3 regions of the Bacillus sp. JZ34 genome follow, and region 1 is predicted to be linked to each of the others. Evidence: predicted binding sites of a transcription regulator. Region 1 holds the regulator's gene; each other region holds the start of a gene.
The links. The regulator Rex, encoded in region 1, represses fermentation and respiration genes when NADH is low (regulators of the CRP and FNR family bind a similar motif). The targets are predictions, from matches to a motif close to TTGTGAAATATTTCACAA.

Region 1 (4,146 bases):
CCTGGTCATAGTAGCCGATTGAGACATGGGAGCCTGTCGCGATTGTTCCCGATACCGGCTGCAGCTTTTGAATCAATGCTTTTAAAAGGGTTGACTTGCCGATTCCGTTCGGTCCGACCAGTGCAACGCTTTCCCCGCGGGTAATGCGAAAGTTCAATGAACGGAGCAGCGGGGGCTGCTCCTGATAGCTTACTGTCAAGTCTTCCACCCGCAGTACATCGTTTCCGCTTTGCCTTGTAATTTCAAAGCGGAAAGACGCCGACTTTTCATCTCCGAGCGGTTTATCCATGATCTCCATCCGTTCAAGCTGCTTTCGTCTGCTCTGCGCCCGTTTCGTCGTCGAAGCTCTGGCCAGATTCCGGTCGACGAACTCCTGCAGCTTGGCGATTTCGTCCTGCTGCTTTTCATAAAGCTTTGTTTCCTTTTCCAGCTGTTCGGCTTTTAATTGGAGATAAGAGCTGTAGTTCCCGGTATATTTTTTGCTTTGGGACCGGCTGATCTCGTAAACTTGGGTAACCACTTTGTCAAGAAAGTACCTGTCATGGGAAACGATTAAAATCGCTCCGCTGTAATTTTGCAAATATTGTTCAAGCCATGTCAGGGTATCGATATCCAAGTGGTTTGTCGGTTCGTCCAAAATGAGGAGGTCGGGTTTTGTCAAAAGCATTTTTCCGAGGGCAAGCCTTGTTTTTTGACCTCCGCTTAAGTCCTGGACGCGGACGGAGTCGTCAAACCCCGCAAAGCCGAGCCCGTGCATGACGGATCTGACCTCTGCCTCATATTGGTAGCCGCCTTTGTCCTTGAACTCCTGCTGAAGCCTGTCATACGTCTTCATCAATGATTCAAGCATGTCCGGTCCGGCCTGCGCCATCTTTTCCTCGATCGCGCGCATTTCTTTTTCCATTTTTTTTAGAAAATCAAATACCGACAGCAATTCCTCTTTGAGCGTCAGCTTGGAATCGAGGCCGGAATGCTGGTCAAGGTAGCCCATCGTCAAATCTTTCGGCTTGATGATGTCCCCCTTTTCATATGAAAGTTTTCCTGCGATAATCTTTAGAAGAGTCGATTTTCCGGCGCCGTTGCGTCCGACGATCGCAATCCGGTCCCGAGATCTGACTTCGAGTTTTATATTCGTTAAAATCGTATCGGCTCCAAACGATTTTGAAAGTTGGTTCACTTGTAAAATCATCATGATCTTTCACCTCTTGTCTGCTATTTTAAGTGTAGCCTATCACTGCGCAGTCAGCAAACAATTAAGTGAAGTCTGGAAGATTTTAGCCAAAGAAAAAGACAGAATGAAAAAAATAGTGTATGATCGTTATAAGGAGAGTTCAGAACATGAATGAGTTTACACATTTTAATGAACAAGGCAGAGCCAAGATGGTTGATATAAGCGAAAAGGAAGCTTCAGTACGCACAGCTGCGGCTGTTTCAAGCGTGTCTATGAATCGAACAGTACATGAAAAAATCAAAAACCGGGAAATCGGAAAAGGCGATGTATTGTCGGTGGCGCAAGTGGCCGGAATCATGGCCGCAAAACAGACATCCGCCATCATCCCGATGTGCCATCCGATCGCTCTGAAAGGAGTCGACATCGCCTTTCGCTGGGAGGAGAAAGAACAGAAGAGCATCCTGCATATTCAATCTAAAGTGAAGACCAAAGGGAGCACAGGTGTGGAAATGGAAGCGTTAACTTCGGCCTCCGTATGTGCGCTGACCGTATATGACATGTGCAAAGCGGCGGATAAGGGAATGGTGATAGGACCGACCTTTCTTCTCGAAAAGACAGGCGGGAAAAACGGTGACTATAAAAGGGAAAAAGCTGATGTAGACATGGAGGATTAGTTTATGAACATGGATCATTCAAAAATTCCGCAAGCGACAGCGAAACGGTTGCCATTATATTATCGTTTTTTAAAAAACCTTCATGCATCCGGAAAACAGCGTGTATCTTCCGCTGAGCTGAGCGATGCCGTCAAAGTCGATTCTGCGACCATCCGCAGGGACTTCTCGTACTTCGGCGCGCTCGGAAAAAAAGGATACGGCTACAATGTCAATTATTTGCTGTCCTTTTTCAGAAAGACGCTTGATCAGGATGAAATGACGAACGTAACGCTCATTGGCGTGGGGAATTTGGGGACAGCCTTTCTCCATTACAATTTTATCAAAAATAATAATACAAAAATCGCCATGGCGTTTGACATCAATGAGGAAAAAATCGGAACCGAGGTCGGCGGTGTTCCCGTCTATGATCTGAATAGACTTGAAGAGCATATGACGGATGATATCCCCGTCGCCATTTTGACGGTACCGGCTCAAGCCGCACAGTCGATTACAGACAGGCTGGTGGAGCTTGGCATTAAAGGCATTCTTAATTTCACGCCGGCCCGCTTGAATGTGCCGGAACACATTCGCATTCATCATATAGATTTGGCGGTTGAACTTCAGTCGCTGGTGTATTTCATGAAACATTATTCAATGCAGGAAAAGTAAAACGGAAAACGAAAAATAAAGGAAAGGGGGCAGGCTTTATGCCAATCGGTCCTGGAAGCTTTATTTTAATTGTCGTGGTGGCGCTTTTGATATTCGGCCCGAAAAAACTTCCCGAGCTGGGAAGAGCAGCGGGAAACACGCTGAGGGAGTTTAAGAATGCGACAAAAGGTTTGGCTGACGACGATTCCGATAAAAAGAAAGAAGATCAGTAGGATAGGATGACATTTATGAAGGAAAGAGAAATGTCGCTGATAGAACATATCACAGAACTACGCAGACGGCTTGTGATCACTTTTTTCTTTTTTGTTTTATTTGTTGTGGCAGGCTTTTTATTGGCAAAGCCGCTGATTATCTATCTGCAGCAGACGGATGAAGCGAAGCTGCTGACGCTCAACGCGTTCAAGCTGACCGATCCTTTATTTGTGTACGTGCAGTTCGCTTTCATCATCGGCGCCGTCTTGACTTCGCCGCTTGTTTTATACCAGCTGTGGGCTTTCATTAGCCCGGGGCTGTATGAAAAAGAACGAAAAGTGACGCTCAGCTATATTCCGATATCGATTATTCTTTTTTTAGGCGGCATTGCCTTTTCTTACTTTATTTTATTTCCGTTTGTCGTGGACTTTATGACGAGAGTCTCAGATGATCTGAATGTCAACCAGGTCATCGGAATACACGAATATTTTCAGTTTCTGCTTCAGTTGACGCTTCCTTTTGGCTTATTGTTTCAGATGCCTGTGGTCATCATGTTTATCACAAGGCTCGGCCTCGTGACGCCGATGTTTTTGGCGAAAATCAGAAAATACGCATATTTTGTGTTGTTCGTCATCGCGGCGCTCATTACACCGCCTGAGCTTTTGTCGCATTTAATGGTCTCAGTGCCATTGCTCATTCTTTATGAAATCAGTATCGTGATTTCAAGAATATCCTACAGGCAGGCGCAAAAAACAATGATTCAAGAGGAAAATCAAGCGTTTTTGAACGACCATACAAAATAAGAGCCATTCTTTTTCAGAATGGCTCTTTTCCTTCACAAAAAAGGCTATTGATCTTTTCGTTTCATCTTGCCGGCCAGGGCGAACATTTTAAAGGAAATGCTGATATTATAGGCTGCGAAAAGCATCAGCAGGATCGTGTAAAAAGACCACATGCTTCCGGGCGAGGTTGCCGCCAGATATGTAAACAGCACACCCGTTAATAAATAAATCGCTCCCCAGAATTTAGGGCTTCTCATCATAGAAATCCTCCAATAATCATTTGCATTTTCTCGGCGTGTTTCAAATATTCTTCAATAGGCTCCCGGAATGTCTGCAGTAAGACGACGAGCGTATTCATGGCGACATGGGCGAAAATAGGCACGATAATCCGGTTGGTTCTGACATATAAAAAGGAGAATGTGAATCCCATTGCTGTATAAATGAGCAGATGGCTGAAATCCAAATGGACGACCGAGAAGAGCACCGAACTGAACAAAGCGGCAATGAAAAAATTCGTTTTCTCATAGATTGCACCGAAAATGATCTTTCTGAAAATGATTTCTTCAAGAATCGGACCAAATACAGAAGAGACAAACACCATCAGCGGCAATGCGGTGATGATTTCCATGATCCGCTGCGTATTTTCCGATTCCGGGTTGACCCCGAACAAGTACATTTC
Region 2 (4,146 bases), 890 kb from region 1:
CGCGTCTCTATCAGTATATCCATAAAGAAAATGCCTTTCGGGCTGAAGCGGTGCTGCGCCATTTTAATGCTTTTAATGTCCTTGAACAATACAGATTTCTTCCCTGAGAACAGCCGCCCGCCTTCTCCCTCGATCATGCTGAAGATGATGTTTCCTTTTTTCGTGAATGCCGGAAATATCATTAGAAAAGTAATCAAACCATAGATGATCCCGAAAAGTCCGACTCCCAGGTAAAGCAATGAATATTTCGATTCGAGTTTTATTGCTTCATAAAAGAGCCACAATCCGACCAATCCGAAACCTGCCGTCCCCGCAAAAGCCCATACTCTAAAGAACATTCGGCTTTTCACATCAATTGGTTTTTTTTCTTCCTGTTCCAAAAATAATAGACCTCCTTTACTTCAGCAAGCGGATTTCTATATTAATGAAATTCATGCCACAATCTACCTTACCACAGAAACCGGTTTCTGCATAAAACTTGCAGTGTGAATGATCACGTATTCGTCCAACCAGCAGACGATCTGTCCCTAATCACGACCCGATGAATACAAAAAGGCTCCCGGCCATCTGCCGGCAGCCTTCCCCTATTTTGAAATATCAACAAATCCCTCGCCGAATACATCCCTGACATCGTGGATGATGACAAATGCTTTTTTATCTGTGCTTCTTATAATTTTCTTGAGCATGGACAGCTCTTGTTTATTAATGACAATGTATAGAATTTCTTTGGAATCGCCCGTATAGTGTCCGCGTCCCGTTAATATCGTGACGCCGCGGTCCATCAAGGTATTGACCTGCGCGGCGATCTCGTTTTTATGCTCAGAAATGATCGTGATCGCTTTTTTCGTGTTGAGCCCTTCGATAATGAAATCCATGACCTTTGTGGCGATGTACAGCATGACAATCGTAAACATCAGCTTTTCAGCACCAATGATAAAGTAGGAACTGAACACGACAACTAAATCGATCATCAGCAAGGCATAGCTGATGTTCCAGTCGAAATATTTATTGGCGATTCTCGCGAGAATCGCAGACCCGGCAGTGGTTCCGCCGACACGGATGATCATGCCGATGCCGACGCCGGCAAATACCCCGGCAAAGATCGTGCTGATGATCACTTCATCAGCCGGTACCGTCCAATCTTCAGTAACATGCAGAAAAAATGAATTGGCCGCCACCGCAATGATGGTATAAATCGTCGTTTTTTTATCCAAAAAGCGATAGCCGATAATCAGAAGAATGCCGTTCAGCACAAAGTTTGTGATGCCCGGAGACCATTCAAAAACGTAGTATAAAATCAGCGTGATCCCCGTGACGCCGCCTTCTCCCAAGTCATTCGGGATGGCGAACAGATTCACGGCTAACGCAAAGAAAAATGCGCCTATAACAATCAGGATCATATCCATTGCTTTCTTTTTCATAAAACTGCATCCCCTTCCTTATTCGTAGTCGATTTCCTGTAAAAAGTAAAAAAGCCCCGGAGAGAAGCTCTTTGATTAAGAGCAAAAACTCCTGGGCTTTTATCCCACCGTGTCATAACGATATCTTCGCTATGTGTTTTCTCTCGGACCAGACCAGCGCGGAACCCACTGCGGAACCCTAGAAAACCACCTTTTCTCTGTTATCAATTTGTCATCTTCAAGCATTATAAGTGAAATTTTGGGGTCTATCAACCCCTTTAACAGACTGAAAGATTTGTTTTTTTGTAAAATAGCTTCCATCTGCCGACGATAAAACCGTCCTATAATAATAGATATACGTGTTTTGCCTGGGAGGCGCTCTTATGAACAAACAAAAACGGCAATGGCTCATCAAGCAAACCATTCTCGAACATCCGGTAGAAAATCAGGAACAGCTGGCATCCCTGCTGGAAAAACGGGGCATCGCCGTTTCGCAGTCTACCATTTCCCGCGATATTAAAGAAATGTATCTTGTGAAACAGCCCGGTGAAAACGGAAAGCTTGTCTACACGACAAATGCTTCCTTATCCATCAACCCTTCCAAAATATTAAAAGATAAAATCTCCGACGTTGTCCTGCATGTGCATCGGACGGACAACTTGATCATTATTAAAACAATGCCCGGCAACGCCCATGCCATCGGCGTCCTTCTTGATAAGCTGGGAAGCCCGGAAATGCTGGGCTGTATATGCGGGAACGATACATGCCTTGTGATTTCCCAATCGCCTGAGGCAGCCCAATCATTTTGTGATCACTTATGCTGATCCGGCCATCCGGATCAGCTTTTTTTCCCTCAAAAAAAATTTTTTCAAAAAATCCCCTTTAAAAATATACACGTTTTATACGTTCTATTCTCTGCTCCTGCAAGGACTCATTTTCGATTTATCATAATTATTCATTTTTGTTTTTGCTTCATCAAAAAACATGTGAAATATATCACGTTTTCGTTGTTATCGCTTTCACATCGCGCTTTTCCTTCCTGTTTTAAGCTGTACATGTAACAAAAAGAGCTTAGGAGGCGGGATGATCATGACAACACCGATACACGTTTACTCTGAAATCGGCCCTTTGAAAACCGTCATGCTGAAGCGGCCCGGTCGGGAACTGGAAAACCTCACACCCGAATATCTGGAAAGGCTTCTCTTTGACGATATTCCCTTTTTGCCAGCGGTGCAAAAAGAGCATGACCAATTTGCAGAAACGTTAAAGAAACAGGGAGTTGAAGTTCTTTATTTAGAAAAGCTGACGGCTGAAGCCCTGGATGACGCTTTCATCCGCGAGCGGTTTATCGATGAGCTGTTAACGGAAAGCAAAGCAGATATCAACGGCGCTTACGACAGACTGAAAGAGTTCTTGCTCACCTTTGACGCCGATTCGATGGTCGAACATGTGATGAGCGGCATTCGAAAAAATGAGCTGGAACGCGAAAAAAAATCGCATCTTCATGAGCTGATGGAAGACCATTATCCATTTTATCTCGATCCGATGCCAAACCTTTACTTCACAAGAGATCCGGCGGCCGCCATCGGCAGCGGACTGACCATCAACAAAATGAAAGAGCCTGCTCGCAGGAGAGAGTCGCTGTTTATGCGCTACATTATCAATCACCACCCGCGTTTTAAAGGGCATGAGATTCCGGTTTGGCTTGACCGTGATTTCAAATTCAATATCGAAGGCGGAGATGAGCTTGTCTTAAATGAAGATACCGTAGCGATCGGGGTATCAGAACGGACAACGGCTCAGGCGATCGAGCGTCTTGTCCGGAACTTATTTCAGCGGCAGAGCCGGATTCGCCGCGTACTGGCCGTCGAAATACCGAAGAGCAGAGCCTTTATGCATTTAGATACCGTCTTCACGATGGTTGACCGAGATCAATTCACGATCCATCCCGCCATCCAGGGGCCTGAAGGAGACATGCGGATCTTCGTTCTTGAGAGAGGGGAAACGGCAGACGACATTCGTACGACTGAAGAACACAATCTGCCGGAAGTGCTAAAAAGAACGCTCGGCCTTTCAGATGTCAACTTGATCTTCTGCGGCGGCGGAGACGAAATCGCTTCAGCCAGGGAGCAGTGGAATGACGGTTCCAATACACTCGCGATCGCTCCTGGTGTCGTCGTCACCTATGACCGGAATTACATTTCTAACGAATGTTTGAGAGAACAGGGCATTAAAGTTATCGAAATCCCGAGCGGGGAGCTTTCAAGAGGACGCGGCGGCCCGCGCTGCATGAGCATGCCGCTCTATCGCGAAGATGTGAAATAGCCAAACCTAAAGAAAAAGGAGAGAGATCCATGAACCAAACGATTGATTTAAAAGGCAGAAGCTACTTAGCTGAAAAAGATTTTTCCGAAGAAGAAATCCTCTATTTGCTCGATCTCGCCCAAAAATTAAAAGAAAAAAAAGCGCAAGGCATCAAGCATCGCTATTTGGAAGGTAAAAACATCGCTTTGCTGTTTGAAAAGCCTTCTACAAGAACGCGCTGCGCTTTCACGACAGCCTGTATCGACCTCGGTGCGCATCCCGAATATTTGGGCAAAGACGACATTCAGCTCGGCAAAAAAGAATCGATCGAAGACACAGCCAAAGTTCTCGGCCGCATGTTCGACGGAATTGAATTCCGCGGATTTGAACATGAAAAAGTGATTTCCCTGGCAGAGCACTCCGGTGTGCCGGTATGGAACGG
Region 3 (4,146 bases), 1.6 Mb from region 1:
CTATACTGGACAGGTTTATTTAGAGTCCAAGCCCAGTAAAGAAAAGGGGTTCAACCATGGAAAAAATCAACTGCAGAAGCTGCGGCGGGCTTACGCCTTACGATTCAAAAGTCTGTGAAGCATGCGGCTGCGAAAAACCGCTTCCAAAAGCACAGAAAATTACGGACCGGATTGTCTTGACTGCGGCGGGAGTGGTCGGTATCTTAACGATTGTGCTGATTTTGGGAACGATCTTCTCATATTTGAATATCATATAATGAAAAGGAGCCGGTGTCAGGCTCCTTTTCATTTTTATTTGTTTTCAAACATGCTTGTAGAGTGCAGCGGCTGTACGCGCGCTTTAGGATCCATGTAAGCTTTTGCATTGTTGACAGCGGTCGGTGCTTCTCCAAATCCGCTGGCAATCAGCTTGACTTTTCCTTCGTATGTGCAGATGTCGCCGGCTGCATAGAATCCCTCGATGTTCGTTTCCATTGTGGACTTGACGACGATCGAATTTTTCTGGATTTCAAGCCCCCAGTTTTTGATTGGTCCGAGAGATGAAACAAAGCCGAAGTTGACGATCACATCGTCGACATCGATGATTTCTTTTCTCTCGCCTTTCACTTCCTCGATGACGATCTGTTCAATCCGCTCGGCGCCGATCAGTTCGGTCGGAACAAACGGTGTCAGCACATTGACTTTTGAATTGTGCAGGTTTTCGACGCTGTGTTCATGTGCGCGGAATTTATCGCGGCGATGAATAATTGACACCTCTTTAGCGATCGGTTCCAGCATGAGCGCCCAGTCGACGGCAGAGTCGCCGCCGCCCAACACCGCAACGCGTTTGCCCGCAAATTGATTCAGATCATCTATAAAGTAATGAAGGTTTGCATTCTCGTATTGAGCCGCAGATTCAAGCTCGAGCTTTCTCGGCTGGAATGCTCCGTTTCCGGCAGTAATAATCACCGTTTTAGAATAGTGGATTTCTTTGTTGGTGACGAGCTTGAAAATGCCGTCTGCTTGTTTTTCAACGCTTTCGACAGCTTGTTCCAGACAAACGGTCTGATCAAATTTCGCCATTTGCTCTTTCAAATTGTCGACCAGCTCCTGAGCGCGGATTTTAGGGAACCCGGCTACATCGTATATGTATTTTTCGGGATACAAAGCGGACAGCTGACCGCCTAGCTGCGGCAGGCTTTCGATAATTTTGACGCTCGCTTGCCGCATTCCGCCGTAAAATGCGGTAAACAAGCCGACAGGGCCGCCCCCGATAATTGTAATGTCATATACTTTTGAGTCTTCACGCATGAAAATAATGCCCCCTAAATGAAAATTGTTCTTAATTATATCATATCACATAAAATAAATACGAGCGCGTCTGTTTTTTTAAGATCGGAAAATATTACCGTCTGATCTAAAGTCTGCCGCCCGAGCATATTTAACCTTGAAAAAGCAAAAGCGAGCGGCTATGATGTAGTTGTGAACATTTTGTTAAAGATTCGTGAATATTTTTCGACGCACAGCCGAAAAACATTCCGTTGTTCGGCAAATTAAAGTGAAGGGTTTCACAAACTTTTTTTCATAAAAAGCCTGAAGCCGGCAGAAGATAACCCAAAGGCTATTTTTAATCCGGCTTAGCAGTAAAATACAGAAAAGGTGGATGTGATTCCGTTGAATAAGCCAAAAGTAGTAGTATTAGGTGCAGGTTATGGTGGATTAATGACCGTTACGAGACTTGTTAAAAAAATCGGCGTCAATGAAGCGGATGTTACGCTTGTCAACAAGCACAATTATCATTATGAGACAACCTGGATGCACGAAGCGAGCGCAGGTACACTTCATCATGACAGATGCCGCTATCAGATTAAAGACGTCATCAATACATCCCGTGTCAATTTCGTTCAGGATACGGTAAAGAAAATCGATAAAGAAGGAAAGAAAGTCGTCCTTGAAACCGGCGAGCTTAGTTACGACTATCTTGTCGTAGCGCTGGGGGCCGTCCCTGAAACTTTCGGAATTTCTGGATTGAAAGAGTATGCTTTCTCCATTTCAAACATCAACTCGTCCCGGCAGCTTCGCGAGCACATTGAATATCAGTTTGCGACGTATAACACAGAAGCCGAGAAGCGCCCGGAACGCCTGACGATCGTTGTCGGAGGAGCGGGTTTTACCGGCATTGAATTTTTGGGCGAATTGGGCAACCGCATTCCTGAGCTGTGCCGCGAATACGATATCGACCGTCAGCAGGTTCGTTTAATATGCGTGGAAGCCGCGCCGTCCGTTCTCCCGGGCTTTGATCCTGAGCTTGTCGATTATGCGGTCAACTACCTTGAAGGAAAAGGCGTTGAATTCAAAATCGGCACGGCTGTGAAAGAATGCACGCCTGACGGAATCATCTGTGGAAAAGACGATCAGACCGAAGAAATCAAAGCAGGCACTGTCGTATGGGCCGCAGGTGTCCGCGGCAACCCGATCATAGAAGAATCAGGCTTTGAAAACATGCGCGGCCGTGTGAAGGTAAAACCTGATCTGCGCGTTGAAGGCCATGATGATATATTTGTAATCGGAGACTGCTCGCTGATCATAAATGAAGAAACCGAAAGGCCTTATCCGCCGACTGCGCAGATTTCCATGCAGCAGGGCGAAACGTGCGCAAACAATTTGGCCGCACTGATTCACGGCAAAGAAACGGAAACGTTCTCATTCGATAATAAAGGCTCTGTCGCTTCTCTCGGCGAACATGATGCAATCGGCGTCGCATTCGGGAGAAAGATGACGGGAACGACGGCGTCCATGATGAAAAAAATTATCGACAACCGCTCGCTGTTCCTGATCGGCGGGCCGGGACTTGTTCTGAAAAAAGGAAAGTTTAAATTTTTCTAAGCGGAATCGAAGCCTGCAGCGGAAGCTGCGGGCTTTTTATTCGGGGTTAAAAACTTCAAAAACGAAAGAAAAAGGAAGAAAGCTTAGCTTTTAAGCGCTTACATCAAATGATCTGTTATATTTTCTGACTTTATTATTGACAATGTTCATGATATATTATCAGAAAATTAAGAAAAAGGTGAGTATCTAATGAAGACGACATCAACCCATCGCCTTGAATCAACCTGTACATTTTGTTCGGGAAAAGGCTATTTTCAGCTTCTGCTCGGTGGTTCGGAAACGTGCAACAACTGCAAGGGAACGGGAAAAGACCGCTGATCGCCGCTTTCCAATGATTGACTCAAGTTCCTTCCCCAATGTACACTAAAAGAGGTGAATTGGGGGTGGAGGCTTTGATTAGTTTACCAGTTGTCATCATTTCAGTTGTCTTATTTTTCGTCCTGTTTTTCGGCATCGGTTTTCTGCTGAATATGCTGCTCAGGATGTCATGGATCATGGCTGTCATTTATCCAATTGTATGCCTTTTCATTGTGAATAAAGAAAAGCTGATTCGCTATGTAGAGGCGCCGGGAGAGGCATTTTCCGGCCTTTTTGACAGAGTGGCTTCATTGGGAGCTGCCGATATCATCATTTTAGCCAGCGGAATGGCCGGAGCCCTGTTGTCGGGTGTTACGATTAAAGCGTTGCGAAAAAGGGGATATCAAATGTTTTAAGCCTTCTTCTTCAAGGGAGAGGGTTTTTTGAATTTAATTTTTTCACTTTTCTTAAAATTTTTCCGCCATCTGAATATTTCTGTTTCCGCTTGGAAACAACTAGATGGTGAGAGGAGTGGAAGATTTGAGAAAAGTGATGACAATGTTCCGGCGTTTCTTGATGACAGTTTTGTTTGTCTTTGCTTTTATGACGACCTTCTTTGCCGTTTCAGGCGTGGAAGCACAGGACATATCCAGCTGGGCGAAAGAACGCGATTTGTCCTTGAAACAGCTGATGCTCACCTTTAAATCACTTCCGAAAGAAAAAGCGGAAAAAACGTCTCTGTCTGCCGCAGAACAAATTAAAAACAAACCGAAATCGCTTGAAGATGCCTTTGACTGGACCAAGTATCCGAAGCAAAAAGTCACCGCGACCGGATATACAGCAGGGGCGGAATCGACGGGAAAACAGCCTCATCATCCAGATTACGGGATTACATATTCGGGAGTCAAAGTTAAAAGAGATTTATATTCAACCGTTGCTGCCGACCCGTCGGTCTTTCCGATCGGCACGATATTGTTCATACCG

Region 2: the regulator Rex is predicted to act here: its motif matches at 2,385-2,402, upstream of arcA (arginine deiminase).
Region 3: the regulator Rex is predicted to act here: its motif matches at 1,536-1,553, upstream of yumC (ferredoxin--NADP reductase 2).

The regions. Positions count from the first base shown of each region.
Region 1 is NZ_CP096403.1:3,724,733-3,728,878, reverse strand. It holds gene M1D90_RS18970 (ABC-F family ATP-binding cassette domain-containing protein) at 1-1,192, opposite strand, end outside; gene moaC (cyclic pyranopterin monophosphate synthase MoaC) at 1,339-1,845, shown strand; gene M1D90_RS18960 (redox-sensing transcriptional repressor Rex) at 1,849-2,493, shown strand; gene M1D90_RS18955 (twin-arginine translocase TatA/TatE family subunit) at 2,532-2,705, shown strand; gene tatC (twin-arginine translocase subunit TatC) at 2,712-3,488, shown strand; gene M1D90_RS18945 (YdiK family protein) at 3,533-3,724, opposite strand; gene M1D90_RS18940 (CPBP family intramembrane glutamic endopeptidase) at 3,724-4,146, opposite strand, start outside.
Region 2 is NZ_CP096403.1:215,124-219,269, reverse strand. It holds gene M1D90_RS01025 (YfjD family protein) at 1-380, opposite strand, end outside; gene M1D90_RS01020 (YitT family protein) at 585-1,421, opposite strand; guanidine-I (ykkC/yxkD leader) riboswitch at 1,508-1,614, opposite strand; gene argR (arginine repressor) at 1,784-2,224, shown strand; gene arcA (arginine deiminase) at 2,490-3,725, shown strand; gene argF (ornithine carbamoyltransferase) at 3,755-4,146, shown strand, end outside.
Region 3 is NZ_CP096403.1:929,305-933,450, forward strand. It holds gene M1D90_RS04590 (hypothetical protein) at 57-257, shown strand; gene yumC (ferredoxin--NADP reductase 2) at 292-1,290, opposite strand; gene M1D90_RS04600 (NAD(P)/FAD-dependent oxidoreductase) at 1,648-2,865, shown strand; gene M1D90_RS04605 (YuiA family protein) at 3,055-3,183, shown strand; gene M1D90_RS04610 (YuiB family protein) at 3,258-3,578, shown strand; gene M1D90_RS04615 (3D domain-containing protein) at 3,712-4,146, shown strand, end outside.